Regions from separate parts of the Pseudomonas sp. KK18 genome, predicted to be linked through region 3. Evidence: riboswitches for the same ligand, from Rfam matches in the RefSeq annotation. Region 3 holds a riboswitch; each other region holds the start of a gene.
The links. Region 3 has a riboswitch for cobalamin ahead of cobW (cobalamin biosynthesis protein CobW). Riboswitches for the same ligand answer to the same signal wherever they lie in the genome.

Region 1 (5,076 bases), 1.1 Mb from region 3:
GGCCACACCAACTGCAACTCGCCCACGCCCTCCTTGGCCATCAGGATTTCGCTCAACGCCGCTTCCGGCCAGCCACCGCTGGGCAGCACCGCATCCAGGGCCGCAAGCCCGGTGGGATGGAAGCTGGCCGGCGGCGCGGCGGGCCGGCCTTTCCAGACCCGGCCGCCATTGAACAGCGAGTCCAGTGCAACGACGGCGCCCATCAGCCTTGCCTCACCAGGCCGCAGAACACCCCTTCGATGGCCAGGTCCTGATCGGGCCGCACCACGATGGGTTGATAGGCGGGGTTGCGCGCCAGCAGGCGCACGCGCTCGCCCACGTGTTCGAAACGTTTGATGGTGACTTCACCGTCCAGGCGCGCTACCACGATCTGCCCGTTCAAGGCCTCGGCACTGCGGCGTACGCCTACCAGGTCGCCATCGAGGATGCCGTCTTCGATCATCGAATCGCCCTGCACCCGCAGCAGGTAATCCGGGGTTTTCGCGAACATGCCCGGGTCGAGCAATAGACGGTTGTGCACTTCGGCATCGGCGCCAATGGGCAAACCGGCGGCCACCCGGCCGAGCACCGGAATATCCAGCAGCTCCGGCCGCGCCGGTTGATTGAGCAGGCGGATGCCGCGCGCCTGGTTGGGGTTGACCTCGATAAAGCCGCCCTCGGTCAGCGCCAGCACATGCTTGCGCGCCACGCTGCGGGAGGCAAAGCCGAACGCCTCGGCGATCTCGGCGAGGCTGGGGGACTGGCCTTGCTGCGCGATACGGTCGCGGATAAAGGTCAGGATGGCGGTACGGCGGGGCGTTAGATTCGTCATGGAGTACATTTGTACTCCTGTGGGAATTTTCTGGCAATATCCGTCAGTCGCTTCCCATGCAGCCACCAGAAAAGTCCCCGCCAAGTTGACGAACGGTCTTTCGAATGTTCAGATGCCGGCCTGTTTCAGGTGCCTCATGCCGCCGTGCATGGGGTGAAACGGGAAACCGGTGCCGCTCTTTTCGAGCCAGTCCGGTGCTGCCCCCGCAACGGTAGACGCGTGACCCCTTCGACACACCACTGTGGCCTGCGCGCCATGGGAAGGTGAAGGTGTCCATACGCGTGAGCCCGGAGACCGGCCTGGAATTCTGTTTGGCAAAATCCTGCGGTGGGCGGGCATGGGCCGGTATTGGCGTGTGCTCGGTGCCTACTCGTGCGTGCTTTTCGCGAAAGATACTTTTCCGAGAAGACTATGATTCGACCTTACAATACTTCCGTGCTCAGCCTGCTGCTCGGCTGCCTGTTCAGCCCCCTGCTGCTGGCCGACGACCCTCCCCTTGAGCTCAAGCAGCAGATCATTTCCGCACCGTCGGTGGAATCCACCACCGTGGCCGACATGGCCCAGTACGGCAGCAAGGTCGAGATCGTCACCCGCGAACAGATCGAACGCGCCGGCCCCGCCGCCGATGTGTCGCGCGTGATGCAGATGTTCATCCCCGGCCTGTACGTGGCACCCAAGAATGGCCCGTTCGACTACGGCACTTATTCCCTGCTGGGTGGGCGCAACGACGACACGCTGATCCTGCTGGACGGCGTGCGCCTGAACAACCGCCTGTACGGCGGCCTGTACCTGGACACCCTGCCCGCCAACGCCATCGAGCGCATCGAAGTGCTCAAGGGTGGCCAGAGCCTGCTGTTCGGCACCCAGGCGGTGTCGGGGGTGATCAACATCGTTACCCGCAGCCCGCAAACCCGCGAGGCGTCCGGCGAGGTGAACCTGGGCGCAGACACCTTCGGCGGCACCACCGGCGATGCCCGGGTCGAGAAGATCTTCAACAACGGTTTTGGCGACCTCGGCTTGCTGGCCTACGTCAGCCGCAACGTCTCCGAGGGCTACCAGCCGTTTCGCAACCGCGACATGAAAAACGTAAGCGACAAGAAACGCTCCTACGAAGTCACCACCTTCGGCACCAAGGCGATCCAGTCGTTTGGCGATGACACGCGCCTTGAGCTGTTTTACCAGTACGCCGACGCCAACCTCGATTTCGCCCGGCCGGTGGACAACCACAAGACCACCAACGACCGCGTACAACAAATCGCCACGGCCACCTTCGAGCAAACCCTCAACGAGCGCCTGAGCTACTTCGTCAAAGGGCATATCAACGATTGGGACACGCGCTATACCCGCATCAACAATATCGAAGGCGGCGGCACCCGGGCCATCAACCACAACGACTACTGGGGCTTCACCGACTGGGGCGTGCAGGCCGAAGGCAAGGCCGTACTGCCCGGCGAGCACGTGCTGGTATTCGGGTCCGATAACCAGTGGTTCAAGGGCCAGGACGATGTATTGATCATCGACGACAACAAGGCCCAGGCCCACGCGCTGTACACCCAACTGCGCCCGAATATCGAAGCCCTGCCGAACTGGCACCCGAGCATCGGCGTACGCCACGAAGCCATGAGCGGCGGCGACAGCGCCACCGTCGGCATGCTCACTTCGCTCTACGACCTCAACGACAACTGGGCCCTGCGCGGCCAATACGGCACTGCCTACAAACTGCCGAATGCCGAGCAACTGTTCGTCAACGAAGACGATGAGAAAGGCAACCGCAACCTCAAGCCGGAGAAGAGCCGCAACGCCGAACTGGGCGTCGACTACAAGGGCAGCCTGCTGGCCCGGGACTTCAGCGCCAGCGTCACGCTGTTCAAACGCAAGATCACCGACCTGATCACCCTGGACGATATCCAGTGGGTCAACGGCCAGGGGCAGATCCAGATGCGTGGTTTCGAGGCCGACGCCAAGCTGCAGCTCAATGAACAATGGAGCGTGCAGGCCGACATGACCCGCAACCTCACCGAGTCCCGTGCGGGTGTCACCATCAACGATATCCCGGGCTTCTTCGCCCGCTCGCGGGTCGGCTATGAATCGGCGGACCGCCTGTGGGGCGCCGGCACCGCCGTGCGTTACATCGGCGATATCGTCAGCTCGAAAAAGGTCGAATACGGCAACTACACCGTGGTGGATGCCGACGCCTATCGCTATCTCGACAACGCCCACCAACACCGCGTGAGCCTGCTGGTAGAGAACCTGTTCGACCGCGATTACGTCACCAGCCGCGCCAGCAACGTCGACAACCTCGGGCGGCCGTTCACCTCCGAAGTACGCTACACGTATCGCTTCTGATGAGTACGCCCGTGGAAACTCATCCGGACTGGTCCCATGTGCCTGACCACGCCCGTCACGTGTTCCTGTGCACTGGCCCACGCTGTACGCAGCGTGGCGCGCTGCAACTGTGGAAAACCCTGCGCCGCCACCTGCTGCAACACGACTGCATCGAAATGCCTGGCGGCGTACTGTTGACCCGCACCCACTGCCAGTTCCCGTGCAACCTGGGGCCGATCGTGACGGTGTACCCGGACACTTGCTGGTACGGCGTGCACAACAAAGACGATGTGCAACGGCTGGTGGAGGTGCATCTGGTGGGCGGCGAAGTCGTCGAGGATCTGCTGATCAAGGAGCGCCCATGAAGGCCTCGTGGCTGCTGCTGGGCGCCCTGCTCTGCGCGCCATCGGTATTGGCCGACAGCTTTCGCAACTGCAACCAGGATTGGACCGCCGCCCACTCACCGCCTTCGCGCATCGTGGCCCTCAACCAGCATGCCGCAGACCTGCTGTTGGCGCTGGATGTCGGCCCGGCCTTGGTGGGCGTGGCGTATCTGGATGACAACGGTGTGGCCCACCGACACGGCGAGTATTTCGGCGTGCCGGTGATTGCGCCCAAGTACCCGTCCAGCGAAGTGCTCTATGCGCAGAAACCGGATCTGGTGGTCGGTGGATTCGCCACTGCCTTTGGCACTGGTGTCACCTCCCGCACAGGGTTGGCAGGCAACGGGGTTGGGTCGTACTTGCTGGAGTCGGCGTGCGACGGGCATTCGCTGGATTACTTCGGGCATATCCGCAACGACCTGTTCACCCTTGCCGCCCTGGTGCATAAACAGCCACGGGCGCGGGCGTTGAGCGATGCCATGGACGCCGACCTGGCCAGTGCCCAGGCGCTGGCTGGTGAGGGTAAACCGCTGTCGGTGTTTTACCTGGACAGTGAGGTCAACGGGTTGGACAGCGAGGGTCGGCGTGGTTTTGTCACCACGTTGGTGGCGGCTGCTGGTGCGCGCAATTTATTTGCCGGGATCAACCAATACCGCGTCACCGTGAGCAGCGAAACCCTGCTGATGAGTGACCCGGATGTGATTTTGCTGGCAGATGCGCTGTGGTCACCGGCCAGCCGCAAACGTCAGTTGCTGACCACCGACCCGGTGCTGTCGCGTTTGCGGGCGGTGCGGGAGAACCGGATGATCGATATTCCCTTTACCCATTTGGTGCCCACCGCGAATAGCGGCCGAGTCGTGTTGGAGTTGGCGAGGCAATTCAAACAACTGGCTGAATAATTCACGAGCGAAGCGCCTGACCAATTTACTCAGTCCATGCCACCGACCAAAGTTGTGAAACGCTGTAGGTTTCCAATGCTGAGCGCTTCGTACTTTTAATCGCCTCCAGCTCCTGGCCTGACAGATCAGGGTGATAGAGCTCGCACTTGGTGGCCGAGATATCACTCATCCCGGCCTCAGTGACTACCGGCTCGACCGCGCCACCATCCACCGGGGAAAGCCGGGGCCCCAAGACGAAAAAAAGGGGCGATCAATGATCGCCCCAAATACAACGAGAGGTCCTTTTCTAAAACTACAAGCTGATCTGCTGGCGCTCCTCATCCGTCAACCGCGCCCGCGCCTGGTCACTCAACGGTCCGGCGCCGAGCACCTGCACCGGGCTGTCGGGGTTGTAGCCCGAGGTCTTCTGCCCATCCTCCGGCTTGCGCTCAACTGGCTCGCTGCCAAAGCTCAACACTTCCACTGTGACAATCGACGCCCGGCCCTGTTTGGCCGCCGCCTGCTGGCTGCGCGCGGCATCTTCCGCCGCCTGGGACGCCGCCGCACCGGCTGCGCTCGCCGAGGTCATGGCCCCGGTGTTTACCGCCGCCGACACCGGCACCCCGGACGACTTGCCCTGGGTCTGGATGTTGGCGGCATTAACGACGCGCAACGCGGC
Region 2 (5,076 bases), 160 kb from region 3:
TCCTACCTGGCCGACCCACTGCCGGCCGGTGATGCCGAGCACGGCACCGCAGGCGCCAGCGGCACGATGTACAGTGACCAGGCCACCAAAAGCGTGATCTTCGTCGTCGAAAAACCGAGTGTCGCCGGCCTGATCAAGGACAACGACCCGCAGTTCCTCGACGGTGCCGTGGCGGATTTCGTCAAGGAACAAAGCGCCGCCCTGCCGGACTTCAAGAAAGGCGCCGAGAAGAAACTCACCGTGAAAGGCCTGGCTTTGCGCCAGGTCGACAGCACCGCGACCATGGGCGGTGGCAAGACACTGAGTTCCACCTTCCTGACGGGCTCCGGCAGCCACCAATTGGTGGTGCAGGCCATTTCCCGGGCGGATGACGAGAAAGGCCATGCACTGTTGGTGAAACAGATTATTGGCGGTAAATAACCGGTTTTAATCTGGCAATGAAAATCCAATGTGGGAGCGGGCTTGCTCGCGAAAGCGGTGTTTCAGTCAACACAGGTATTAACTGACCCACCGCTTTCGCGAGCAAGCCCGCTCCCACATTTTTGATCGCGCTCACATCGCAGGATTCAACGCAGGCTCTTTTCCAGCCACTGCTTCAAGTCCAGCAACTCCGCCTCACCGACGGTATGAATCATCCCCGGGTAGCCGTGGAATTCCGGGGTGAGGCCAATCCCCTGCAATACCTCGTTGGCCCGCGTTGCCGAGTAGTACGGCAGCGCCTGGTCCAGCGTCCCGTGACCGATGAAAATCGCCAGCTTGCCCAGTGGCGCATCCGGCTTGAGTTCGGCCTTGAGTACCGGCAGCAGGCTGCCGCTCAACGCCGCAATCCCGCGCAGAGTTTCGGGATGTCTTAACCCGACTTCATACGACATGATCGCACCCTGGCTGAACCCCACCAGAAACACCCGCTCAGGTTGGGTGTGGTACTTGGTGGTGGCCTGGGCGACGAAGGCCTCGATCAGCTTGGCGCTGCTCTGCAGGTCGGCGGTCTCGCCATCAAAATCGCCATCGCCCGGCTTCTTGCGAAACCAGCGATAACCACCGCCCTCCACCGGCATCGGTGCCCGTGCAGACAGGTAGGTCCAGGTCGACGGCAAGCGGTCCTTGAGCCCGAACAGGTCGGCCTCGTCACTGCCATAACCGTGCAGGAAGATCACCAGCGGCTCGTTGCGCGCATCGCTTTGGGTCTGCTCCAGGTAAGGCAGCGGCAGGTCGGTGTGCAATACGTCTTCGGCCTGTGCGGCGCCGGTAAACAGCGCCACCGTCAGGGCAATCAGTTTGAGCATGAGCATCAACCTCTAGGGTTTGCGCAACAAATAGGTATCCATGATCCAGCCATTGGCCTGGCGCGCCGCCTTGCGCACACGTTCAATCTCTTCGGCAACCTCGGCCACTTTGCCGCTGATCAGGATTTCATCCGGTGTGCCCAGGTAGGCGCCCCAGTAGATATCCAGGTCCTGATCGGCCACGGTGCGGTAGGAATCTTCGGCATCGAGCATGACAACCAGGGTGTCGGCATCACTCGCCTGCCCCGCCGCCAACCGGCGCCCGGTGGTGATTTCGATGGAGCGACCGATGCGGTTCAGCGGCACTTTGTGCTGCGCCGCCAACGCCTGGACGCTGGTGATCCCGGGGATCACTTCAAACTCGAATTCGCAGCTGCCGCTGGCGAGGATCGCCTGCAGGATACGAATGGTGCTGTCGTACAGTGCGGGGTCGCCCCAGGCCAGGAATGCGCCCACTTCGCCGTCGGCCATTTCTTCATTGATCATCCGTTCGAAGGTCTGCTGCTTGTCGCGGTTCAGGTCCTTCACGGCGGTGGTGTAGTCGATATCACCGCGCACCCGCTCGGGGCAATCGGCCTCGACAAAGCGGTAGGCGTGATCGGTGATGTAGGTCTCGCAGATTTCCCGGCGCAGGTCGATCAGCTTGTCCTTGCTCTGGCCCTTGTCCATCAGGAAAAACACGTCGGTGCGGTTTAGCGCCTTGACCGCCTGCATCGTGATGTAGTCAGGGTTGCCGGCGCCAATGCCGATGATCAGGATGCGTTTCATGGGAAAGTCTTCATGGGTGGTCTCGGTGCGGGGAACGGATTTTGCCATGTTCGGGACGTCAGGCGTGAGTTTCCAGGCGCAGGCGCCAACGCCCATTGAATCGCAACTCGGTGGATGACAGCGGTTCCACGTCGATCAGGTTGAACATGGCGGGTGGGCATTGCATGACATGCAGCAGCGCTGCGCGGATCACAAATGGATGCGTCACCGCCACGACATGCCCCGGGGATTGCTCGAGGGACTGCAACCACTGTCCTATCCGCTCACACAGTTGCACTACCGACTCGCCGCCGTGGGGCGCCGAGGTGCTGTCGGTCAACCAGGCCTGAAGCGCTTCGGGTTCGGCCTGCTGAACCTCCTCGATCGCCAACCCTTGCCAGCGGCCAAAATCACAATCGCGCAGGGCTGTTTCAACCAAAGCATCGTCGGCAAACAGCGCCGCCGTCTGCCGGGTCCGCGCCTCCGGGCCGCACAGCACCCGGGGTGCACGCTTGAAGCGTTGCCCCTGGGAAAGCGCCGCCTGCTGCCAGTCCATCTCCACCGACTCATCCAGCGCAAAGCGTGCCTGTTTCTGGGCACGGGTGCTGGCGTGGGCAACAAGGGTCAAACGGGTGGCCTGCATGACAAATCGCTCTGGTTTTAAGGTGCAGTCAGCGTAGACTTGCGAAGTTGTTTCAACATGTTTCAACTATTCTGCAACAGGAAGCCGGTTCAATGCCGGCGCGGTCGCGCCACTGTATTCGGCCTTTTAGCCGTAAGCCAGACCCTGTTTCAGCCAACTCGCTATCCATTTCGGGACGCGTCATCCCTGGAGGTTCTCATGGCTTATACCGCTGCAACTGGCTCCGACGTTTCAATACCGTCCATTCCCCTGGGCGAAATCCTGCCCTGGGCGATCTTCGGCGGCCTGCTGCTGTTGCTCGCGATTTACTTCGTCGGCGCCGAGCAAGGCGCGACGGCCGTGTTCAAAGGCATGTACGTGCATGAGTTTGTGCATGACGGTCGCCACCTGCTGGGTTTCCCCTGCCATTGATTGGAGCGTGACGACATGACAGGACATTTACTCGTTCGCGGGATGCTGGTGGGCCTGCTCGCCGGCATCCTGGCCTTCGGCTTCGCCAAGACTTTTGGTGAGCCGCAGATCGACAAGGCCATCGCCTTCGAAGATCAGATGGCACAGATGCACGGCGACGCGCCGGAAGAGGAACTGGTGAGCCGCGAAGTACAAAGTACCTTCGGCCTGTTCACCGGCGTGGTGGTGTACAGCGTCTCCCTGGGTGGCATTTTCGCCCTGGTGTTCGCCTACTCCCTGGGCCGCATCGGCAAGGTCGGCCCCCGTGGCTTGGCAGCGCTGCTGGCATTGGCGGCGTTTGTGACGATCATCGTGGTGCCGGGGCTGAAGTATCCGGCCAACCCGCCATCGGTGGGCGACCCGGCCACCATCGCGCAACGCACCAAGCTGTTCTTCCTGATGCTGCTGGTGTCGGTGGCGGCTGCGGTGATTGCGATCAACGCGGCGCGCAAGCTGATTGCCAGCCGTGGCCTATGGGCAGGCGCGATCCTCGGTGTGGCGCTGTATATCGTGATCGTGTCGGTGGCCGGCAGCTTGTTCCCGACCATCAACGAAGTGCCGGAACAGTTCTCGGCAGTGTTGCTGTGGAAATTCCGCGTGGCCTCCCTGGGGATTCAACTGGTGCTGTGGACCACCCTGGGCCTGGTGTTCGGCGCCGTGGCCGAGCGCAAGCTGAGCCAGCCTCAGGCGCGTCTCAACTCCTGACGGTACAGGTAGCCGCCGACGAATCGGCGGCTACCGGCATTCACACCCCGGGCCGCGCCAGGTAGAACACCTCGTAGCCATTGCCCGGATGGTTCACATCCAGCGCCTTGGCCGACAAGGTAATTCGCACCAGCTTCCACGCCTGCACATCCAGCGCCAGAAACACCGCGAAGTTATCGCTGCTGTCCGCGAGCTGCTGGTTGCGGGCCTTTTCTGCGGCGAGGATTTGCCCGCGGTCCGCCCCCGGCGCCAGCGCCCACTCCTCCCGATACAGGCTCAAGGCGTCTTGCGCCGGACCTCGCTGCACATCCAGCGGTAACCAGGACTCAATGTGCGGCTGGCCAAAACTGTCGAGGACCTTCTGGAAGCGCTCGCCGAGCAAGAAATCCGCAGCCTGCAAAGGATCCGACCACAGATAAACCGACGAATACAGGTTACCCACCCCCGGCCCCTGCCCTCTCTCCTGGGCGATAAACGCCTTGAACAGCAAACCCTCGGCATGATCCCACAACGGCCCCAGGCGAGCGGCCCGCTCACGGATGACACCCATGTCGTAATCGGCTGGCAAGCGGTGTGAATACTGTTTGGCAAACATCATGGCGCTCCTGTTCAGATGAGTGTCCAGCTTGCGCAGCGCCAATGATTTCAGCAAGATATCACCGGATATAGGTGTGATAAGGAATTGAAATGACCGACGCACTCAAGCCGCTGGATATCGACACCGTGCACGCCTTCGTCCTGGTCGCCGATTTCGCCAGTTTCACCCGCGCGGCCCAGGCACTGGACACCTCGCAGGCAGCCATCAGCCTCAAGCTCAAGCGCCTGGAAGAACGCCTCGGTTATCGCCTGCTGGTGCGCACACCGCGGCATGTGCGGCTGTCGCCCCAGGGCGAGCAGTTCATCGTCGCCGCCCGCGCGCTGCTCAATGCCCACGAACGGGCGTTGGGTGACATGGGCAATGGCGCCCCGCGACGGTTGGTGATCGGCATCAGCGACCACGTGGCCGGGCCGGACCTGCCACTGTGGCTCAGCCGCCTGGCCGCCTATGACCCGCTGGTGATCCTGGAGGTGCGGATTGCATCGTCCCGCGACCTGGTGGCGGCGTTCGACCGCAACGAACTGGACGCGGTGATCGTGCGCAACGAAGGCGATCGCCAGGACGGTGAGGTATTGGTGGTGGAGCGCTTTGGCTGGTTCGCCGCGCCTACCTGGCAGCACACGCCCGGCACGCCCCTGCGCATGGCA
Region 3 (5,076 bases):
GTCGAACAGGCGGATCAGGTTGGCGAATGCATCGCGGAAGAAGCCCGACACGCGCAAGGTCACATCCACCCGTGGCCGGTCCAGCAGACTGATGGGCAGGATTTCAAAGTCATCCACCCGCTGGCTGCCCGTGGCCCATACCGGGCGCACGCCCATCAGCGCCATGGCCTGGGCGATATCGTCGCCACCGGTGCGCATGGTGGCGGTGCCCCACACCGACAGGCCGAGCTGGCGCAAGTGGTCGCCATGATCCTGCAGGTGACGCTCAAGAATCAGGTTCGCCGACTGGAAGCCGATGCGCCAGGCAGTGGTGGTGGGCAGGTTGCGCACATCCACCGAGAAAAAGTTACGACCGGTAGGCAACACGTCCAGGCGGCCCCGGCTCGGCGCGCCGCTGGGCCCGGCCGGGACGAAGCGCCCGTTCAAGGCATCCAGCAACCCGCGCATTTCCGCCGGGCCGCAGGCATCCAGGCGTGGCGCGACGACGATGCGCAAGCTCTCGATCACCGCCTTGACGTCTTCCCAGCCGGGCTCTTCAAGCTGCTCCACGGCACCTTCCAGCGCCTGCTCGATCAAGCGAGCGGCATACAGCTCCAGGCGTTCACGGGTGTCGCCGGCAGTGCGCCACAACTGCGTGTCGATCTTCTGCAACACCACTGGCCGGCGCCCCGTCCACGGCTCGGCCAGGGCGCAGTCCAGCGGATCGAAGCCCAGGTCGAAGGCCTTGGCCAATACCCGCAGCAGGCTCGATTGCGGCCCCCGCCCATCGCCACGCGGAATACGCAACAACGCCAGCAAGGTGTCGATGCGCAAGCGGCCCTCGGGTGACTCGCCGAAAATGTGCAGGCCATCGCGAATCTGCGACTCCTTCAAGTCACACAGGTAGGTGTCCAGGCGCGGCAGCCAGATCGCCGCATCGGCGTCGCTGTCGAGGTTTTCGTCCAGGGCCAGTTCCTGGTCGATGCGGGTTTCGCGCACCAGCTTGAGGATGTCCTTTTGCAGCTCGCGGGCACGCCGTGGGTCGAGCAGTTGTGCCTCGTAATACTCGTCGGCCAGCAACTCCAGGTCGCGCAGCGGCCCGTAGGTTTCGGCGCGAGTCAGCGGCGGCATCAGGTGGTCGATGATCACGGCCTGGGTGCGGCGCTTGGCCTGGGCGCCCTCGCCCGGGTCATTGACGATAAACGGGTAGATATTCGGCAGCGGCCCCAGTAGTGCGTCGGGCCAGCAGTTCTCGGAAAGCCCGACGCCCTTGCCCGGCAGCCATTCCAGGTTGCCGTGCTTGCCAACGTGGATCACGCCGTGGGCGCCGTAGGTGTGGCGCAACCAGAAGTAGAACGCCAGGTAGCCATGGGGCGGCACCAGGTCCGGGTCGTGATAGACCGCACTCGCGTCCACCTGGTAACCCCGGGCCGGCTGGATGCCGACGAAGGTCAGGCCCAAACGCAGGCCGGCAATCATCATGCGCCCGTCGCGGAACATCGGATCGCTATGAGGCGTACCCCAGCGTGCCAACACGGCCTGGCGATTGGACTCGGGCAAGCGGTTGAACATCGCCTCGTAGTCATCCAGCGCCAGGCTCTGATGACACGGACGCAAGTCGAGGCTGTCCAGGTCGTTGCTGACGCCGCCCAAGAGCGCCTGGATCAGTGCCGTTCCGCTTTCCGGCAGCTCGTCCGGCAGCGGATAACCTTGGATTTTCAGTGCCCGCAGGATATTCAGCGCGGCGGCTGGGGTGTCGAGACCCACGCCGTTGCCGATACGTCCGTCCCGGGTCGGGTAGTTGGCGAGGATCAGCGCGATACGCTTTTCGCCATTCGGCACCCTCGCCAGTTCGACCCAGCGCCGCGCCAGTTCGGCGACAAAGTCCATGCGCTCCGGCTGTGCGCGATAGCACACCACATCCGACTGGCTGCGCTCACTGCGCCAGGCCAGGTCCTTGAAGCTGATGGGCCGGCTGATGATGCGCCCGTCCAGTTCCGGCAACGCGATGTGCATCGCCAGGTCACGTGGGCCGAGGCCTTGCTCGCTGGCCTGCCAGCCGGGCTCGTTGTCCTGGGCGCAAATCGCCTGGATCACCGGAATATTGCGGCGAAACGGCCGCAGGTGCGGCGCTTCGGGGCTGGACTGGGCAAAACCGGTGGTGTTCAGAATCACCGAGGCGTGCACTTCGTCCAGCAAATCCTCGACCACGGTCAGGCAGCCGGGCTCTTTCAAACTGGCCACCGCCATCGGCAGCGGGTTGAGACCCGCGGCCTGCAAGCGCTGGCAAAAAACATCGATAAAGCCGGTGTTGGCCGCCTGCAAATGGGAGCGGTAGAACAGCACCGCCGCCACGGGAAAATCAGCTTGCCAGTCAGCCTGCCAGTCGTTGAGACGGGCATTGGCTTTATGCGGATGATAAATCGCCGTGCGCGGCAGGGTTTGCGGCTCGCTCCAGGCGTAATCGCGGCCAAGGTAGCCGGCGGCCAGGCAACGATAGAAATCCAGCGCATTACCCAAACCACCCTGGCGCAGGAAGTGCCAGAGCCGGTCACGCTCCTCGGCGCCCACGGTGCTGAGGCCACTGAGTTCCGGGTCCGGGCGATCATCCCCCGGCACCAGGATCAGCTGCACGCCGCGCTCGGCCAACTCCACCAGGCGCTCGATACCGTAGCGCCAATAACCGATGCCGCCGTGCAGCGAAATCAGGATGACCTTGGCGTGGCGCAGCACCTCGTCCACATACAGGTCGACCGAAGCATGGTTCTGCACCTGCATCGGGTTGGCCAGGCGCAGGCTCGGGTAATCCTCGGGCAACTGCTGGGCCGCTTCGGCCAGCAGCGCCAGGCTGGAATCACCGCTGCACAGGATCACCAGCTCGGCGGGGGTTTGCCCAAGGTCGGCGATGTTGTCATCCGAAACGAAACCGCCGGGCTGGGTCCTGAGCAGATGCATGGTTTAAACGCTGAGGGCAGCGCGCAGTTGCGCTTCGAGCAAGGCGGCGTCGAGTTCCTGGCCGATCAGCACCAGGTGCGTGGCGCGCGGCTCATCGGCGCGCCAGGCGCGGTCGAAGTGCTTGTCGAAACGCGTGCCCACGCCCTGGATCAGCAGGCGCATCGGTTTGTTCGGGATCGCCGCGAAGCCCTTGACCCGCAGGATGCCGTGCTTGACCACCAGTTGGGTCAGGGCGTCCAGCAGCAGGCTTTCGTCGGCCTGGGGCAGTTCGATGGAGATGGAGTCGAAGGCATCGTGGTCGTGGTCGTCTTCACCTTCGTGGTGATGATCGTGATGGCTGTGGCGGCCATCGATGTGTTCTTCCGAGCCCGCGCCCAGGCCGATCAATACGTCCAGCGGCAGGCGACCGCTGCTGGCTTCGATGATTTTTACCGCCGGCGGCAGTTCTTCTGCCACTTCCAGGCGCACACGGGCCAGGTCTTCAGGGCTGATCAGGTCGGACTTGTTGAGGATCACCAGGTCGGCGCTGGCCAGTTGGTCAGCGAACAGCTCGTGCAGGGGGGATTCGTGGTCCAGGTTCGGGTCGAGCTTGCGCTGGGCGTCAACCTGGTCCGGGAAGGCGGCGAACGTGCCGGCGGCCACGGCCGGGCTGTCGACCACGGTGATCACGGCGTCAACGGTGCAGGCGCTGCGGATTTCCGGCCACTGGAACGCCTGGACCAAGGGTTTTGGCAGGGCCAGGCCCGAGGTTTCGATGAGGATATGGTCGAGGTCGCCGCGACGGGCCACCAGTTCGCGCATCACCGGGAAGAACTCTTCCTGGACCGTGCAGCACAGGCAGCCATTGGCCAATTCGTAGACGCGGCCGTTCGCCTCTTCTTCGGTACAGCCGATGGAGCATTGCTTGAGGATTTCACCGTCAATGCCCAGCTCGCCGAACTCGTTGACGATCACCGCGATGCGGCGCCCCTGGGCGTTATCCAGCATGTGGCGCAGCAAGGTGGTCTTGCCCGAGCCGAGGAAGCCGGTAACGATGGTGACGGGGAGTTTGGCCAGTGTTTTCATCGGATGCCCTTTGGGGCGGGCATACGGGACGAGTGGCCCTGCGCGGGTGCGCAGAAGCAGAATTCGCCACCGGATCACCCCGCCCGGTTGAAGTAGAAAATCGGTTGCGAGGCAGGTCTCCTGGCTTGGGGCTTGCCGGCGGTGAGGCCGGCGCTGGCTGCGCCTTCCCGCCTTGTTCAGGCAGTGGCGTGGCAGTCAGATAAACCCTTTACAGTTGCGGGGGCAGCCGCGGCATTGACCGCGTTCCCTTCTTAGCTTCGGCCTGGGCCGAAGAACCTCGAAGGTGCAAGGCTACGCAGTGCGCGGGGACGGGTCAATGTCCGAGCGTTTGGCACTAAGCAGCGCCAGGCGCTCCAGCATGCCTTCGCTCGCCGCCGGCCCGGCCTGGACGCTGCATTGCTCGACGGACACGCGCACACCGTCGGCGTCCACCACCGCCACTTCCACCGGGCGCCGGGTTTCCCGGTCAACCAATTGCAGGCTTTCACCTTCGTTGGCGAAATGGCGGTTGCCCCAACCGACGAACGCCATGATCACCACCCGGAAATCCTCGCCGACCGGCGTCGGCACGTACTCGAAACGGGGCGGCCGCTCGCTGTATTGCCGGCGTTCCAGCAGCCCCGCTTCCACCAGGCTGTTGAGCCGGCGGGTGAGCATATTCGGAGCGATTCCCAGGCTCTGGGAAAACTCGTCAAAACGCCGCAAACCTTGCAGCGCGTCGCGCATGATCAGGATGCTCCACCACTCGCCTACCCGTTCCACTCCACGGGCTACCGGGCATTCGGCATTCACCAGCGACTTACGTTGCATTGCAGTTCCTCTGTGGGGCGGCTACGGAAATTTCAGCTATCGGATGTTACTTTCATAATGATAGTTTCGTCCATGCATTGCTACCAACCTGAAATTTGCGGAGCTAAGCGATCATGAGTAAGCGAATTGTTGTGACCGGCATGGGTGCAGTGACACCGCTGGCAACCGGCGTGGAACAGACCTGGAAGCGCCTGCTGGCCGGTGAATCCGGGATTCGCAGGCTACCCGAGGCATTGATCGGCGACCTGGCAATCAGCATCGGCGGCC

Region 1: another riboswitch for cobalamin. It lies ahead of V6607_RS13525 (TonB-dependent receptor); the one in region 3 lies ahead of cobW (cobalamin biosynthesis protein CobW).
Region 2: another riboswitch for cobalamin. It lies ahead of V6607_RS19110 (CbtB domain-containing protein); the one in region 3 lies ahead of cobW (cobalamin biosynthesis protein CobW).

What each region holds. Positions count from the first base shown of each region.
Region 1 covers NZ_CP146605.1:2,974,352-2,979,427, reverse strand. Annotated here, with positions in the region: gene imuA (translesion DNA synthesis-associated protein ImuA) at 1-203, opposite strand, end outside; gene lexA (transcriptional repressor LexA) at 203-820, opposite strand; cobalamin riboswitch at 922-1,129, shown strand; gene V6607_RS13525 (TonB-dependent receptor) at 1,223-3,157, shown strand; gene V6607_RS13520 ((2Fe-2S) ferredoxin domain-containing protein) at 3,169-3,501, shown strand; gene V6607_RS13515 (ABC transporter substrate-binding protein) at 3,498-4,418, shown strand; gene V6607_RS13510 (filamentous hemagglutinin family protein) at 4,711-5,076, opposite strand, start outside.
Region 2 covers NZ_CP146605.1:4,225,357-4,230,432, forward strand. Annotated here, with positions in the region: gene V6607_RS19090 (hypothetical protein) at 1-420, shown strand, start outside; gene V6607_RS19095 (dienelactone hydrolase family protein) at 567-1,286, opposite strand; gene cobF (precorrin-6A synthase (deacetylating)) at 1,299-2,054, opposite strand; gene V6607_RS19105 (histidine phosphatase family protein) at 2,113-2,676, opposite strand; cobalamin riboswitch at 2,704-2,843, shown strand; gene V6607_RS19110 (CbtB domain-containing protein) at 2,875-3,087, shown strand; gene V6607_RS19115 (CbtA family protein) at 3,103-3,831, shown strand; gene V6607_RS19120 (DUF4865 family protein) at 3,872-4,426, opposite strand; gene V6607_RS19125 (LysR family transcriptional regulator) at 4,519-5,076, shown strand, end outside.
Region 3 covers NZ_CP146605.1:4,065,147-4,070,222, forward strand. Annotated here, with positions in the region: gene cobN (cobaltochelatase subunit CobN) at 1-2,934, opposite strand, end outside; gene cobW (cobalamin biosynthesis protein CobW) at 2,938-3,999, opposite strand; cobalamin riboswitch at 4,092-4,294, opposite strand; gene V6607_RS18425 (helix-turn-helix domain-containing protein) at 4,291-4,809, opposite strand; gene fabF (beta-ketoacyl-ACP synthase II) at 4,923-5,076, shown strand, end outside.